3 regions of the Micrococcus sp. FDAARGOS_333 genome follow, and region 1 is predicted to be linked to each of the others. Evidence: predicted binding sites of a transcription regulator. Region 1 holds the regulator's gene; each other region holds the start of a gene.
What was found. Region 1 encodes HrcA, which represses chaperone genes, less so after heat shock. Its sites were predicted from a motif close to TTNGCACTCGNNNNNNNCGAGTGCNAA; they were not measured.

Region 2: the regulator HrcA is predicted to act here: its motif matches at 2,706-2,732, upstream of groL (chaperonin GroEL).
Region 3: the regulator HrcA is predicted to act here: its motif matches at 1,732-1,758, upstream of groES (co-chaperone GroES).

The regions. Positions count from the first base shown of each region.
Region 1 is NZ_NJFJ02000001.1:1,844,323-1,849,181, reverse strand. Features, by position in the region: gene CEQ11_RS13155 (DUF4870 domain-containing protein) at 1-201, opposite strand, end outside; gene CEQ11_RS08230 (DUF3097 domain-containing protein) at 306-1,175, opposite strand; gene hrcA (heat-inducible transcriptional repressor HrcA) at 1,360-2,373, shown strand; gene dnaJ (molecular chaperone DnaJ) at 2,476-3,600, shown strand; gene CEQ11_RS08215 (16S rRNA (uracil(1498)-N(3))-methyltransferase) at 3,602-4,354, shown strand; gene CEQ11_RS08210 (PhoH family protein) at 4,416-4,859, shown strand, end outside.
Region 2 is NZ_NJFJ02000001.1:820,573-825,431, reverse strand. Features, by position in the region: gene CEQ11_RS03745 (DUF4031 domain-containing protein) at 1-767, shown strand, start outside; gene groL (chaperonin GroEL) at 930-2,564, opposite strand; gene CEQ11_RS03735 (LytR C-terminal domain-containing protein) at 2,876-4,072, opposite strand; gene CEQ11_RS03730 (DUF3263 domain-containing protein) at 4,079-4,372, opposite strand; gene CEQ11_RS03725 (uracil-DNA glycosylase) at 4,518-4,859, shown strand, end outside.
Region 3 is NZ_NJFJ02000001.1:2,356,287-2,361,145, forward strand. Features, by position in the region: gene groL (chaperonin GroEL) at 1-1,198, opposite strand, end outside; gene groES (co-chaperone GroES) at 1,306-1,602, opposite strand; gene CEQ11_RS10420 (ABC transporter ATP-binding protein) at 1,893-2,648, opposite strand; gene CEQ11_RS10425 (iron chelate uptake ABC transporter family permease subunit) at 2,645-3,718, opposite strand; gene CEQ11_RS10430 (ABC transporter permease) at 3,711-4,730, opposite strand; gene CEQ11_RS10435 (siderophore ABC transporter substrate-binding protein) at 4,796-4,859, opposite strand, start outside.

The DNA of each region.
Region 1 (4,859 bases):
TCGGGAGTCCTCGGCGGCGGCAGGGCCTGCGGCGTGGCGGGCGGAGGCGGGCTTGGGGCGGACGCGGCCGCTGGGGGCGCGGTCCGGCTGAGGGGCCGAGCCCGCCGCTGCGGTCTCCGCCTGCTCCGCGCCGCTGGCCGGGCCCTGCTCGGCAGCAGGCTCGGGGACGCGTCGGGGTGCGCTGCGGTCGGGCTTCGCCACGGTACTCCTCGAAGGGTCGGGGGCTGGCCGGAGACCGACGGTGCGCCCCTGTCTGCCGGCCGGGCGCCCCGCGGTCAGGGGCCGATTCTGCGTCAGTCTATCGCTCAGGCGGTCCCGGGCTCGGTGAGGAAGTCGATGAGTTCCTCCACACGTCCCAGCAGAGAGGGCTCGAGGTCGGCGTAGGTGCGGACCTGGGCCAGCAGCCGCTTCCAGCCCAGGCCCACGTCCTCCTTGGTGCGGTGCGGCCAGCCCAGTGCCTTGAGGATGCCGGTCTTCCAGTCCTGCCCCTTGGGCACCACGGGCCAGGCCTGGATGCCGATGACCTGTGGCTTGATGACCTGCCAGACATCCACGTAGGGGTGGCCGAGGATCAGCACGTTGCCGGCCGCTCCGGGCGTCCGCATCGCATCGGCGGCGATGCGCTCCTCCTTGGAGCCGGGCACCAGGTGGTCCACCAGGATGCCCAGGCGGCGCCGGCCGGACGGCCCGAAGTCGGCGATGGCCCCGGCGAGGTCGTCCACGCCGTGCAGGGGCTCCACCACGATGCCCTCGTGGCGGAGGTCCTCGCCCCAGACCTTCTCCACCAGCTCGGCATCGTGCGCGCCCTCGACCCAGATGCGCGACGCCCGCGCCGTGCGCGCCCGGCTGTTCCCCACGCGCACCGATCCGGATGCGGTGCGCTGCGCGGTCCTCTTCGCCGGCCCGTTGGCACGGGCTTCCGGCACGAGCGTCACGGGTTCGCCGTCGATCCAGAAGCCGCCGCCCAGCGGGAAGGACCTGGTCTTCCCGTGGCGGTCCTCCAGCACCACCACGTGCACGCCGCCGGCGCGCTCCACACGAAGCACGGCTCCGACGAATCCGGTGGCGACGTCCTCCACCACGGTGCCCGGCGCGGCGCCGACGGTCTTGGCCCGCGTGCCGGCGGGTCGCTTCAGCGCGTCGGCGGGTCCGGGTCCCCAGCTGCTCCAGTCCATGCCTGCAGACCCTAGCCACGTCACTGCCCGCTGTGAGCGAACCCGCGCCGACGCGCCGTGAACTCGCAGCCGGATCGCCGTAGGATCAGCACTTGAACCCGGAGAGTGCCAGCCGGTCGGCCATGCCGAGGCACCAGGCGCCTGCACCCCGAGCCCACCCGATCAGGAGAGGAGTCCGGTCCCGATGAGCGAACAGCCGCGCCGCATGCAGGTGCTGCAGGCCATCGTGGAGGACTATGTCGCCCTGCGCGAGCCGGTCGGCTCGAAGGCGCTGGTGGAGCGTCACGGCCTGGGCGTCTCCTCGGCCACGGTCCGCAACGACATGGCGGCCCTGGAGGAGGAGGGCCTCATCATGGCTCCGCACACCTCGGCCGGCCGCATCCCCACGGACAAGGGCTACCGCGTGTTCGTGGACCGCCTCTCCGAGGTGAAGCCCCTGTCCGCCGCCGAGCGCCGTGCCGTCAAGGCGCTGCTGGAGCCGGAGGCGGACATGGAGCAGATGATGGACAACGCGGTCCGGCTGCTGGCGCAGCTGACCCAGCAGGTGGCCATCGCACAGTTCCCCCATGAGGACGGCTCCACCGTGCGGCACCTGGAGCTGGTCTCCCTGGCGCCGGCCCGCGTGCTGGTGGTCCTCATCCTCTCCACGGGGCGGGTGGACCAGCGTGTGGTCGCCACGGAGCACGAGGCCGCGGACGCCACCCTCGCCGCGCTCAAGCAGGTCCTGCTGCAGTCGCTGGACGGGCTCACGCCTGCTCAGGCCTCCGCCGTCCTGGACACGGCCGTGCTGTCCGTCCCGCCGGAGGACCGTCCGCTGGCGGACACGCTCACCGCCGCCGTCCGCCAGCTGCTGGAGGCAGGCCGCCAGGACCGCATCGTCATGGCGGGCACCGCCAACCTCGCGCGGACCCACGGCGACTTCCCGCAGTCCATCGGCCCCATCCTCGAGGCGCTGGAGGAGCAGGTGGTGCTGCTGCGGCTGCTCACGGAGATGGAACAGGACGTGTCCGGCCTCTCGGTCCGCATCGGCTCGGAGAACGCCGGCTCGCTGGCCGACACCTCCGTGGTGGCCGCCTCCTATGGGCCCGGCGCGGTCGCCAAGCTCGGGGTCGTGGGCCCCACCCGCATGGACTATCCGGGCACCATGGCCGCGGTCCGTGCGATCGCCCGCTACCTCTCCCGGATCCTCAGCACCTGAGGGTCGCCGCCTCATCGGGGGGCCTCGCCGCGTCCCGACGACGGCCCCTCACCGCATCCTCGAAACCCCATCTGAAGTCTTCTGGAAGGAAGAGTCCCCACCGTGTCCGACCACTACGAGACGCTCGGCCTGTCCCGCGACGCCTCCCAGGAGGAGATCCGCCGCGCGTACCGGAAGCTGGCCCGCAAGTACCACCCGGATGTGAACCCGGGCGAGGAGGCTGCGGACCGGTTCAAGCAGATCTCCCACGCCTTCCAGGTCCTCAGCGATCCGGACAAGCGCCGCAACTACGACTCCACGGGCAACGAGAACGGCAACGCCGGGTTCGGTGGCTTCGGCCAGGGCGCCGGGGGCTTCGGCTTCGCGGACATCTTCGAGACGTTCATGGGCGCCGCCGGCGGCCAGCGCGGCCCGGCCTCCCGCACCCGCCGCGGGCAGGACGCGCAGATCCGCGCGCAGATCTCCCTCAAGGACGCCGTGTTCGGCGCCGAGACCACCCTGCAGGTGGACACGGCCGTGACGTGCGAGGCCTGCAACGGCTCCTGCTGCGAGCCCGGCACCTCGCCGGAGACCTGCTCCACCTGCCACGGCCAGGGCATGATCCAGCGCCCGGTGCGGTCCGTGCTGGGCACGATCATGACCACCGAGGCCTGCCCCGGCTGCCAGGGGATGGGCACCACCCTGCCGAGCCCGTGCCACGAGTGCCACGGGCAGGGCCGTGTGCGCGCCCGGAAGCCGCTGACCATCAAGGTCCCGGCCGGCGTGGACACCGGCACGCGGATCCACCTGGCCGGCCGCGGCGAAGCCGGCCCCGGCGGCGGTCCCCACGGCGACCTCTACGTGGAGATCGTCGTGGCCCCGGACGCCACCTTCGCCCGTGAGGGTGACAACCTGTCCACCACCGTCACCGTCCCGATGGCCGCCGCGGCCCTCGGCACCACCCTCACCCTGGACACCCTGGACGGCCCCCAGACCGTCACCCTGGCCGAGGGCACCCAGCCCGGCCACGTGGAGGTCCTCAAGGGCCTGGGCGTGGGTCGACTGCGCGGCGTCGGCCGCGGAGACCTGCGCGTGAACGTCCTCGTCGCCACGCCCACCGACCTCACCTCGGAGCAGCGCGAGCTCATGGAGCGCCTGGCCGAGCTGCGCGGCGAGGAGGTCGTCCACGGCGCCAAGCACCAGAAGTCGATGTTCGCCCGGATCCGCGAGAACCTGAAGAACCTCTGACGTGACTGCGCACCTGTTCTACGTGGCCCCCGGGGTCCTCGACGACGGCCGCCCCGGCTCGTCCGTGACCCTCACCGAGGCCGAGGCGCGCCATGCCGCCGGCGCCATGCGCCTGGGACCGGGGGATCCGATCCTCGTGGCCGACACCGTGGGCCGGCGTGCCCACGGGACCGTGGCCGCGGCGGAGAAGGACTCGGTCACCGTCACCGTGGACCAGGTGGAGGACGTCCCGGCACAGCGCCCGGAACTGGTGCTCGTGCAGGCTCTGGCCAAGGGGGACCGGGACACCCTCGCCGTGCAGACGGCCACAGAGCTCGGCGTGGACGCCGTGGTCCCGTGGGAGTCCGAGCGGGCGATCGTGCGCTGGCGCGGCCCCAGGGAGGCCAAGGCCCGGCAGAAGTGGGCCGATGCCCTCCACGCCGCCGCCAAGCAGGCCCGCCGGGCCCGCATTCCCGTCTTGGAGCCCACCGTCACCGGCGCCTCGGTGAGGGACCTCGTCACGGAGGGGACCGTCGTCGTGGTTCTGCACGAGGACGCGACGCAGGGGCTGACCGCCGCGGACGCGGCGGACTGGTCCGAGGCGGAGCGGATCGTGCTGGTGGTGGGCCCGGAGGGCGGGATCTCCGCCGGCGAGCTCGATGCGCTCACGGACGCCGGCGTGCAGCTGCGGCTTCTCGGGCCCAACGTGCTGCGGTCCTCCACGGCGGGACCGGCCGCCATCGCCGTCCTCCAGCACCTGCTCGGACGCTGGTGACGCACGTAGAATGAGCGGACGCGCCACGTTGCCGCCTGCGGCACAGGCGTCCTGCATGCCCCTGACAGCACCTGCGAACCCCGAGGTGATGAACCCCATCGTGACGTCCTCTCACGCCGAGACCCGTCCCACCGTCCCCACCGGCCACCACAGCGTCCACTTCGCGTCCTCGGACCTGATGGTCCGCACGCTCGGACCCCAGGACGCCCTGCTGCGGATCCTGGCCGGCGTGTACCCGCAGGTCGAGGTCTCCGTCCGGGACCAGGAGCTCGGGCTGGACGGCCCGCCCGCCGAGGTCGCCGCGGTGCGCCGGATCGTGGAGGACCTGCGCGGCATCGCCCACAAGGACATCCCCGTCACCGCGGACACCATGGAGCAGGTGGTGACCCTCGTGCGCGGCGGCCGCGCCCCGGCCACCGCCGTCTCCCGCGCCTCCATCCTGTCCGGCCGCGGCCGCACGATCCGGCCGAAGACCGTGAACCAGCAGGAGTACGTGGACGCCATC
Region 2 (4,859 bases), 1.0 Mb from region 1:
ACGAGCTGATCGCCGCGGGGGCCGTGCCGGTCAGCGGACGGGACCTGACCCGGCGGCTGGCCCGCTCCGGCCTGCGGGTGCCCTCGCGGCGCCGGCCGAAGCGTCGGGATCCCATGCTCCTGCGGCGATGGGCGAATCTCTTCGCCACCGGGCCGGCCGCCGACCCCGCCGCGGTCGGGGAGCTCGGCCGAGACCTGCTGGCCCGGTGGAGCCAGCCGCACCGCCACTACCACGCTCCGGACCACCTGTTGGCGGTCCTCGAGGCCGTGGACCGGCTGCGCACGGACGGCGAGGAGCTCGGTCCGCACCCCCGTGCCGTGCCGCTGGCGGCGTGGTTCCATGACGCCGTCTACGACGCCGACCCGTCCCGCCCCGCCGGTCAGGACGAGGAGGATTCCGCCCGTCTGGCCGAGGACCTGCTCTCCGCACCGCGGCTGGCCGTGCCGGACGCGGAGATCGCCGAGACCGCCCGCTTGGTGCGGCTCACAGCCCGCCACCGGCCGGACGAAGAGGACTCCGCGGGCGCCGCACTCTCGGACGCGGACCTCGAGGTCCTGGGCCGAGACCCGGAGGCCTACGACGCCTACGTGGCCCTCGTTCGAAAGGACTTCGCCCACGTGGCCGAACCCGACTGGCGCCGCGGACGCTCCGCCGTTCTGGACGACCTGCTGGCGACAGAACGGCTGTACACGACGGCGAGCGGCCGTCGTCGTTGGGAGCAGGCGGCACGGGCCAACCTGACCCGGGAGCGCGACCTGCTGCGCTGAGGCACCGCTCCTGCCGCTTCGCCGCCCCGGCTGGGAAGCCGCCCACCTGGCTGACCGGCAATGTCTCCAGACATGCGACGAGGCCCGGCCCCCTGTGAGGGGACCGGGCCTCGCCTGCGTCGGTCGACCCGGCTGCGGGCCGGGTCAGGCGTCAGCAGGCGGTCACATCATGCCGCCCATGCCGCCCATCGGGTCCATGCCGGCGTCGGCGCCCGGGGCGGCCTTCTCCGGCTTGTCGGCCACGACGGCCTCGGTGGTGAGGAAGAGGCCGGCGATGGAGGCGGCGTTCTGCAGGGCAGAGCGGGTCACCTTCACCGGGTCGTTGATGCCTGCGGCCAGCAGGTCCTCGTACTCGCCGGTGGCGGCGTTGAGGCCGTTGCCCTCCGGGAGGTCCTTGACCTTGTCCGCCACAACGCCCGGCTCCAGGCCGGCGTTGAGGGCGATCTGCTTCAGCGGGGCCTCGATGGCGACCTTCACGATGTTCGCGCCGGTGGCCTCGTCGTCCTCGAGCTGCAGGCCGTCGAAGACCTTGGCGCCGGCCTGGATCAGGGCCACGCCGCCACCGGCGACGATGCCCTCATCCACGGCCGCCTTGGCGTTGCGGACGGCGTCCTCGATGCGGTGCTTGCGCTCCTTGAGCTCCACCTCGGTGGCGGCACCGGCCTTGATGACGGCCACGCCGCCGGCCAGCTTCGCGAGGCGCTCCTGCAGCTTCTCACGGTCGTAGTCCGAGTCGGTGTTCTCGATCTCGGAGCGGATCTGGGAGACGCGACCGGCGATCTGGTCGGCGTCGCCGGCACCCTCAACGATGGTGGTCTCGTCCTTGGTGACGACGACCTTGCGGGCCTGGCCCAGCATGTCCAGGGTCGCGGTCTCCAGGGACAGGCCGACCTCCGAGGAGATGACCTGGCCGCCGGTGAGGATCGCGATGTCGGCCAGCATGGCCTTGCGGCGGTCGCCGAAGCCCGGGGCCTTCACGGCGACGGACTTGAAGGTGCCGCGGATCTTGTTGACCACGAGGGTGGCCAGGGCCTCGCCCTCGACGTCCTCGGCGATGATCAGCAGCGGCTTGCCGGACTGCATGACCTTCTCCAGGACGGACACCATGTCCTTCACGGTGGAGATCTTGGAGTTGACGATCAGGATGTACGGGTCCTCGAGGACGGTCTCCTGGCGGTCCGCGTCGGTGACGAAGTAGCCGGAGATGTAGCCCTTGTCGAAGCGCATGCCCTCGGTGAGTTCGAGCTCGAGGCCGAAGGTGTTGGACTCCTCGACGGTGATGACGCCCTCCTTGCCGACCTTGTCCAGGGCCTCGGCGATGAGGGAGCCGATCTGCTCGTCGGCGGCGGAGATCGACGCGGTGGCGGCGATCTGCTCCTTGGTCTCGATCTCGCGGGCGGCGCCCAGGAGCTCGGAGGTGACGGCCTCGACGGCCTTCTCGATGCCCCGCTTCAGGGCCATCGGATCGGCACCGGCGGCCACGTTGCGCAGGCCCTCACGGACCAGGGCCTGGGCCAGCACGGTGGCGGTGGTGGTGCCGTCGCCGGCCACGTCGTCGGTCTTCTTGGCGACCTCCTTGACGAGCTCGGCGCCGATCTTCTCGTATGCGTCCTCGAGCTCGATCTCCTTGGCGATGGAGACGCCGTCGTTGGTGATGGTGGGCGCGCCCCACTTCTTCTCCAGCACGACGTTGCGGCCGCGGGGGCCCAGGGTCACCTTCACGGCGTCGGCCAGGGTGTTCAGCCCCTTCTCCAGGCCGCGGCGTGCCTCTTCGTCAAATGCGATGGTCTTGGCCATGTCTGCATGTCCTTTCTGGACGGCTGCGTTCTCAGCGGTCGGTGACCTGTGCAGTGCCCGCGACGGACGGCGTCCCACCGGGAGCGCCTCACCGCTGTCAGGTCCTGCTCCGCATGCGCCCTGGTCTGCCGCGGGACGCGGCTGGCAGTCGGCACACCGGAGTGCTAAAGCCATTATGAGCACTCTCGCTCGGTGAGTGCAAAAGGTCCGCTGACGGCGCAACAGCGCCCCGCCTGCCCGCCGGAGAGCGGGTGGACGGGGCGCCGGAGGAGATCCGCGGCGGCCGGGGCGGCGCGGGGATCAGGCGTCGGTCACTTAAACATGACCGCCGCGACGCCGTTCAGCTTCAGGTTGGGGGTCTGGTACGCCGGGATGCCCAGCTCCTTGGCGACCGCCTCGGCGGTGCCCTTGAACGTGGACTGGTTGTACAGCACCGCAGAGCTGCTCAGGCCGTAGCCGTTCCAGTTCTCCGCCGTCACGTTGGTGAAGCCGGCCTTCTCCAGCCGGTCGGCGTAGCCGGCGGCGAGCTTGTTGACGCGGGTGGCGTTGTAGACGACCACGCGGTTCTTCTTGACCGACGCCTCCGCCTTCTTGGACGCCTCCGCCTTCTTGGATGCCTCCGCCTTCTTAGACGCCTCGGCCTTCTTCGACGCCTCGGCCTTCTTCGACGCCTCGGCCTTCTTCGACGCCTCGGCCTTCTTCGACGCCTCGGCCTTCTTGGACGCCTCAGCCTTCTTCGACGCCTCGGCCTTCTTGGACGCCTCAGCCTTCTTCGACGCTTCCGCCTTCTTCGATGCCTCGGCCTCGCGGGCCTCGGCGGCCTTGCGGGATTCCTCTGCGGCACGCGAGGCGGCGGCGCGGGACTCGTCGGCCTGCTTCGACGCCTCCGCCTTACGGGACTCCTCAGCCTGCTTCGACGCCTCCGCCCTGCGAGACTCCTCGGCGGCAGCGGCAGCGGCGGCGGCCTTCTCTGACGCGGCGGCAGCCTCGCGGGACTCCTCAGCCTGCTTCGACGCCTCCGCCCTGCGGGACTCCTCAGCCTTCTTCGATTCCTCGGCCTGCTTGGATTCCTCGGCGGCCTTGTCGGATTCGGCAGCCTCGCGGGACTCCTCAGCCTGCTTCGACTCCTCCGCCTTACGGGACTCCTCAGCCCCCTTCGACGCCTCCGCCTTCTTCGACTCCTCGGCGTCCTCGGACTTCTTCGCTTCGTCCGTCTCGGAGGCGGCCGTGCCCTCGCGCTCGTCGTCACCAGAGGCGGAGGCGGCATCGTCGGACGCAGTGGCGGTCACGGACGCGGTGGCGTCGGCGGTGGTGGAGTCGTCCCCGCGCTGGAGGAACGGAAGGGCAACGCCCACGAACAGACCCACCAAGATGGCGGCCACGGCGATGAGCAGAAACGGACGGCCACTGGCACCGGCGGCCGCCGCCCCCTCGAAGTGGTCGCGGTGGGCGCCGCGCTGGTCCGTGTACTCGGGGACGTCGTCGAAGCGATCTGGCGTGTAGGCCATCGTGAATCAGGTCTCCTGGGCGACAGTGGGGGAAGTAGGGGCGGCCGGTCGGGCAGGTCGTCCGGCACGTCGACGGGTCCCTCGCCTGCGGCGAAGCCGCTGAACGAGGAGGGGCCTGCAGGCGAGCGCGGCCTCCCGGTCCAGCAGGCCGTTCAACATCTGATAGTAGGCGGTGGGGGTCAGTCCCAATCGTTCGCGGATGGCCTGGTCCTTGGCCCCCGGGTACCGCCAGCGCAGGTCCTCGAGTTCGAGCACCTCCCGCTCCAGCGGGGTGAGCTCGTCTCGTGGGGTCGTCGGCATGCCCCACATGGTACGTTCCCCCGCCCCCACCTCGGCGGACGTGTCACCGTGGCGCGGCACACGTCCGGCCCGTCCCGCCCGCCGGACGGCGGCCCGCCGCAGGCGAGCGCAGAGCGCGTCCGGATAGTCCGGATAGCCTGGCGGGATGGATCTCATCGCGCCGCTGGAGCCGGGCTGGACCCGGGTGTTCGCCGACCACGACGCCGCCTTCGCCGCCGTCGCCGAACAGCTGCGCGTCCGCCGCGCCGCCGGCGAACAGATCCTGCCGGCCGCGGAAAACGTGCTTCGGGCCTTCCGCCAGCCGTTCGACGAGGTCCGCGTGCTCGTGCTCGGCCAGGACCCCTACCCCACGCCGGGGCATCCGATCGGCATGAGCTTCGCCGTCGCCCCGGATGTCCGGCCGCTCCCCCGCTCCCTGGTCAACATCTACCGCGAGCTCGCCGACGACCTCGGCGTCACCCCACCCGAGCACGGCGACCTCACCGCG
Region 3 (4,859 bases), 510 kb from region 1:
TGGAGGACACGGCGTCCTCGATGCGGTGCTTGCGCTCCTTGAGCTCCACCTCGGTGGCGGCGCCCACGCGGATCACGCCGACGCCGCCGGCGAGCTTGGCCAGGCGCTCCTGGAGCTTCTCCCGGTCCCAGTCGGAGTCGGTGGCGGCGGCCTCGGCCTTGATCTGGGCCACACGGGCCTCCACCTCGTCGGCGGCACCGCCGCCGTCCACGATGGTGGTGGAGTCCTTGGTGACGGTGACGCGGCGGGCGGTGCCCAGCACGTCCAGGTCGGCCTGCTCCAGCTTCATGCCCAGGTCCGGGGAGACCACCTGGGCGCCGGTGAGGATCGCGATGTCCTGCATCATGGCCTTGCGGCGGTCGCCGAAGCCCGGAGCCTTCACAGCCACCACGTTCAGGGTGCCGCGGATCTTGTTGACCACCAGGGTGGACAGGGCCTCGCCCTCCACGTCCTCGGCGATCACGAACAGCGGCTTGTTGGACTGCAGGACCTTCTCCAGCAGGGGCAGCAGCTCCTGCACATTGGAGATCTTGCCGGAGTTGATGAGCACGTAGGCGTCCTCGAGGACGGCCTCCTGGCGCTCGGCGTCGGTCACCATGTACGGGGACAGGAAGCCCTTGTCGAACTGCATGCCCTCGGTCACGTCCAGCTCGGTGGAGGTCGTGGAGGACTCCTCGATGGTGATGACGCCGTCGGTGCCGACGGTGTCGAAGGCCTGCGCCAGCAGCTCGCCGACCTCGTCGTTCTGGGCGGAGATGGCGGCCACGTGGGCCACCTCCTTGCCCTCGACCGGACGGGCGTTCTCGAGCAGGCGGCGCTCGACGGCGTCCACGGCGGCCGCGATGCCCTTCTTGACCTCGTTCGGGGCGGCACCGGCGGCCACCTGGCGCATGCCCTCGTTGACCAGGGCCTGGGCCAGGACGGTGGCGGTGGTGGTGCCGTCGCCGGCGATGTCGTTGGTCTTGGTCGCGACCTCCTTGGCGAGCTGGGCGCCCATGTTCTCGTAGGGGTCGTCCAGCTCCACCTCACGGGCGATGGTCACGCCGTCGTTGGTGATGGTGGGCGCGCCCCAGGCCTTGTCCAGGACGACGTTGCGGCCCTTGGGGCCGAGGGTGACCTTGACGGTGTCGGCGAGCTTGTCGATGCCGGCCTGGAGGGCGCGGCGTGCGTCGTCGTTGAAAGCCAGCTGCTTGGCCATGACGGACGCTCCTTTCATTCAGGGAGTCAGAGGGTGCGAAGACGCGAGGGGCCCGGGGCGCGCGCACCGGTGCGGTGCGCGCCGCTCGCCGGGCCCGTCGCGGCGGGTCACTTGGTGACGACAGCCAGCACGTCACGGGCGGAGAGCACCAGGTACTCCTCGCCGTTCACCTTCACCTCGGTGCCGCCGTACTTGGAGTACAGGACGACGTCGCCCTCGGCGACGTCCACCGGCACGCGGTTGCCGTTCTCGGCGACGCGGCCCGGGCCGACCGCCACGACCTGGCCCTCCTGCGGCTTCTCCTTGGCGGTGTCCGGGATCACGAGGCCGGACGCGGTGGTCTGCTCGGCCTCGAGCGGGCGGACAACGATGCGGTCCTCGAGGGGCTTGATGGAGACAGACATGCTGCACACTCCTTCTTCTTCGACTCGTCACTGCCGAACCGTCGTCGCGGGTGCCGGATGGCAGAGGTGTTCTGGATTCTTGGCACCCGGAGGGCCCGAGTGCCAACATCCATGACTCTAGGAACCCGCCTGGCACTCGGTCAAGGCGAGTGCCAGCTGTCCGCTGTGGGCGTGCACGCGCGTCTGCCTGCGGCCTCGCCGGGGCACGACGACGACCCCTCAGCTCCGCCCGTCCCCGCGCCGGGGCGGGGGCACCGGAGGGGAGGGGGCCGTCGTCGCCGACGCAGTGCTCAATAGTAGACGGCGAGCGGACCGGCGGGGCCGTCCACGACCTCGAAGGGCGTGTGGAAGATGCCCTGGAGCACATCCGGGCGCATGATCTCGGCCGGGGTGCCGACCGTGGAGACACGACCGTCGTTCATGGCGACGATCTGGTCCGCGTAGGCGGCGGCGAAGTTGATGTCGTGCATGACGATCACCACGGTGCGGCCAAGGACGTCCGCCGTGCGGCGCAGCTGCTTCATCATCTGCACCGAGTGCTGCATGTCCAGGTTGTTCAACGGCTCGTCCAACAGCACGTAGTCCGTGTCCTGTGCCAGCACCATGGCCACGTAGGCACGCTGGCGCTGACCGCCGGAGAGCTGGTCCAGGTATCGATTCTCATACGCGGTGAGGTTGAGGAAGTCGATGGCCTCGGAGATGTACTTCTCATCCTCAACCGTGATGCGGCCCCTGGAGTACGGATAGCGGCCGAAGCCCACCAGCTGGCGGACCGTGAGGCGGGTGATGAAGTGATTCTCCTGGCGCAGGATCGCCAGGGTCTTCGCCAGCTCCCGGGACGGGGTGCCGGTGATGTCCCTGCCGTTCACCGTGATGGTGCCGGAGTCCGCCTCCTGGAGACGACCCATCATGGTGAGCACGGTGGACTTGCCGGCGCCGTTGGGGCCGACCAGGGCGGTCACGCCGCCGGCGGGGATCTCGAAGGACACCGGGCCGATGGTCGTCTCGGCGCCGTAGGTCTTGGAGACGTTCTCGAGGGTGATCACAGACGGCCCTTCCGCATGATGACGAACAGGAAGACGAGTCCGCCCACGAGCTCGATGATCACCGTCACCGCGCCCTGGGCGTAGAAGACGTGCCGCAGCACGAAGTAGGCGGTGGAAAGGATCGCATAGCCGATGAGGAACGCGACCGGCAGCACCAGCCGATGGTCGTAGGTGTCCGTGGCCGAGTAGGCCAGGGTGGCCACGAGGAACCCGAGGAAGGTCATCGGACCGATCAGGGACGTGGTCATGGACATGAGCACGGACACCAGGAAGAGCGAGACCATGACCTCCCGCTTGTGGTTCAGCCCCAGGTTGTTGGTCACGTCTGCACCGAGCGCCACCAGGTTCATGCGGCGTGCCCGCAGCCAGATCACCAGGCCGGTCACCGCGACGATCGGGATGACGTACTTCAAGTTGGCCGTGTCCGCGTTGCCGATGTTGCCGAACAGCCGGGCGGTGAGCAGGTCGAACTCGTTGGGGTCCATGATGCGCTGCATGAAGGAGGACAGCGAGCCGAGGCCGCCGCCGATCACGACGCCCACCAGCAGCATGATGTGGATCGATCCGAGCCGGCCGGAGAGCAGCCACGTGTAGAGCGCCGTGGCGAACAGGACCATGGCGCCGGCCTGGAGGAAGAACTGCGATCCCCCGGCGAAGAGCGTCAGGCCCGCGGCACCCAGGAAGAAGACGGTGGCGGTCTGGATGACCGTGTACAGGGCCTCGAAGCCCATGATCGAGGGCGTGATGATCCGGTTGCCCGTGGCGGTCTGGAAGGAGACCGTGGCGAAGGCCTGGCAGAACGCGACGACGGCGATCACCACCAGCGCGTCCATGCGCATGCCGACGATCAGCTCGAAGGCACGGGTGCCCGGGGCGGCCTTGTTGTCCCAGAGCAGGATGCCGAGGGTGGAGCCGGCCGAGACCAGAACGAGCACCGCGACCAGCAGGATGTACCGGGTGCGGTGGCGGGAGTCGGTGAACGGCCCGGACTGGCGCGGCCTGTCCGCCGAGGTGGCGGGGGCCTGCGCGGAGTCCGGTCCGGCACTGGTGGTCTTGAGCACGTCAGGCACCGCGGCGCCTCCTCACGAGCAGGAACACGAACACGCCGGCGCCGACGATGCCCAGGATGAGGGACACGGGCACCTCGAACGGGGCGATGACCACGCGGGCGAGGATGTCGCAGACGCCCACGATCCACACGCCGACCATGCACACCCACGGCAGGTTCGACCGCAGGTCGTCGCCGCGGACCATGGACACCAGGTTCGGCACCACGAGCCCGAGGAACGGCAGGGAGCCGATGACCACGGTGGTCACACCGGTCACCAGCGCCACCATGGTGACGCCGGTGAAGACCACCGCCGTGTAATTGAGGCCGACGTTCGTGGCGATGTCCTTGCCGAGGCCCGCCACGGTGAAGCGGTCGGCGATCACGAACACGGCCACGAGGACCACGAGGGTGGCCCACATCGGCAGGTAGCGGCTGCCGACGATGGACGTGAAGGAACCGTTGAACCACTGCCCCACCTGCTGGAGCATGTCCGTCTCCAGGGCCAGGAACGTGGAGGCCGCCCCCACGACGGCGCCGAGCATGATGCCCACGATCGGCACGATCAGCGAGGACTTCAGGGTCACCCGCCGCAGGAAGAGGAAGAACACGAGCGTGCCCGCCAGCGCGAACACGATGGCGCCGACCATGCGGACCATCAGCGGGGCACCCGGGAACAGGATCAGCGTGACGAGCAGGCCCAGCCCGGCCCATTCGGTGGTGCCCGTGGTGGTGGGCTCCACGAACCTGTTCTGCGTCATCAACTGCATCACCAGGCCGGCCATCGCCATCGCGGACCCGGCGAGCACCAGGGAGACCGTGCGCGGCACGCGGGTGGTCTGGAACATCGCCCAGCCGCCCTCGGCGTTGACCACGTCATAGACGCCCACGAAGAGGGACGTCAGCACCACCGCCAGGGTGATCAGTCCACCGACCAGTAGGGGCCATGTCCGCTGCCACCGGGTCTTCGGCTGCCGTGCCGGCACCGGGGGGACCCAGCAGAAGCGGTCGTCACCGTCCGCGGCGCGGGCCATGGGGTCACGGCGAAGCGCCGGGTCCGTGGCCCGACCCGGCGCCTGCGTGCTCGTGTGAGCGGAAGTCATGCCTTGTTCTCGAACGCGTCGGCGATCTCGTTCATGAGGATCGTGTAGTTCTGGATGTCC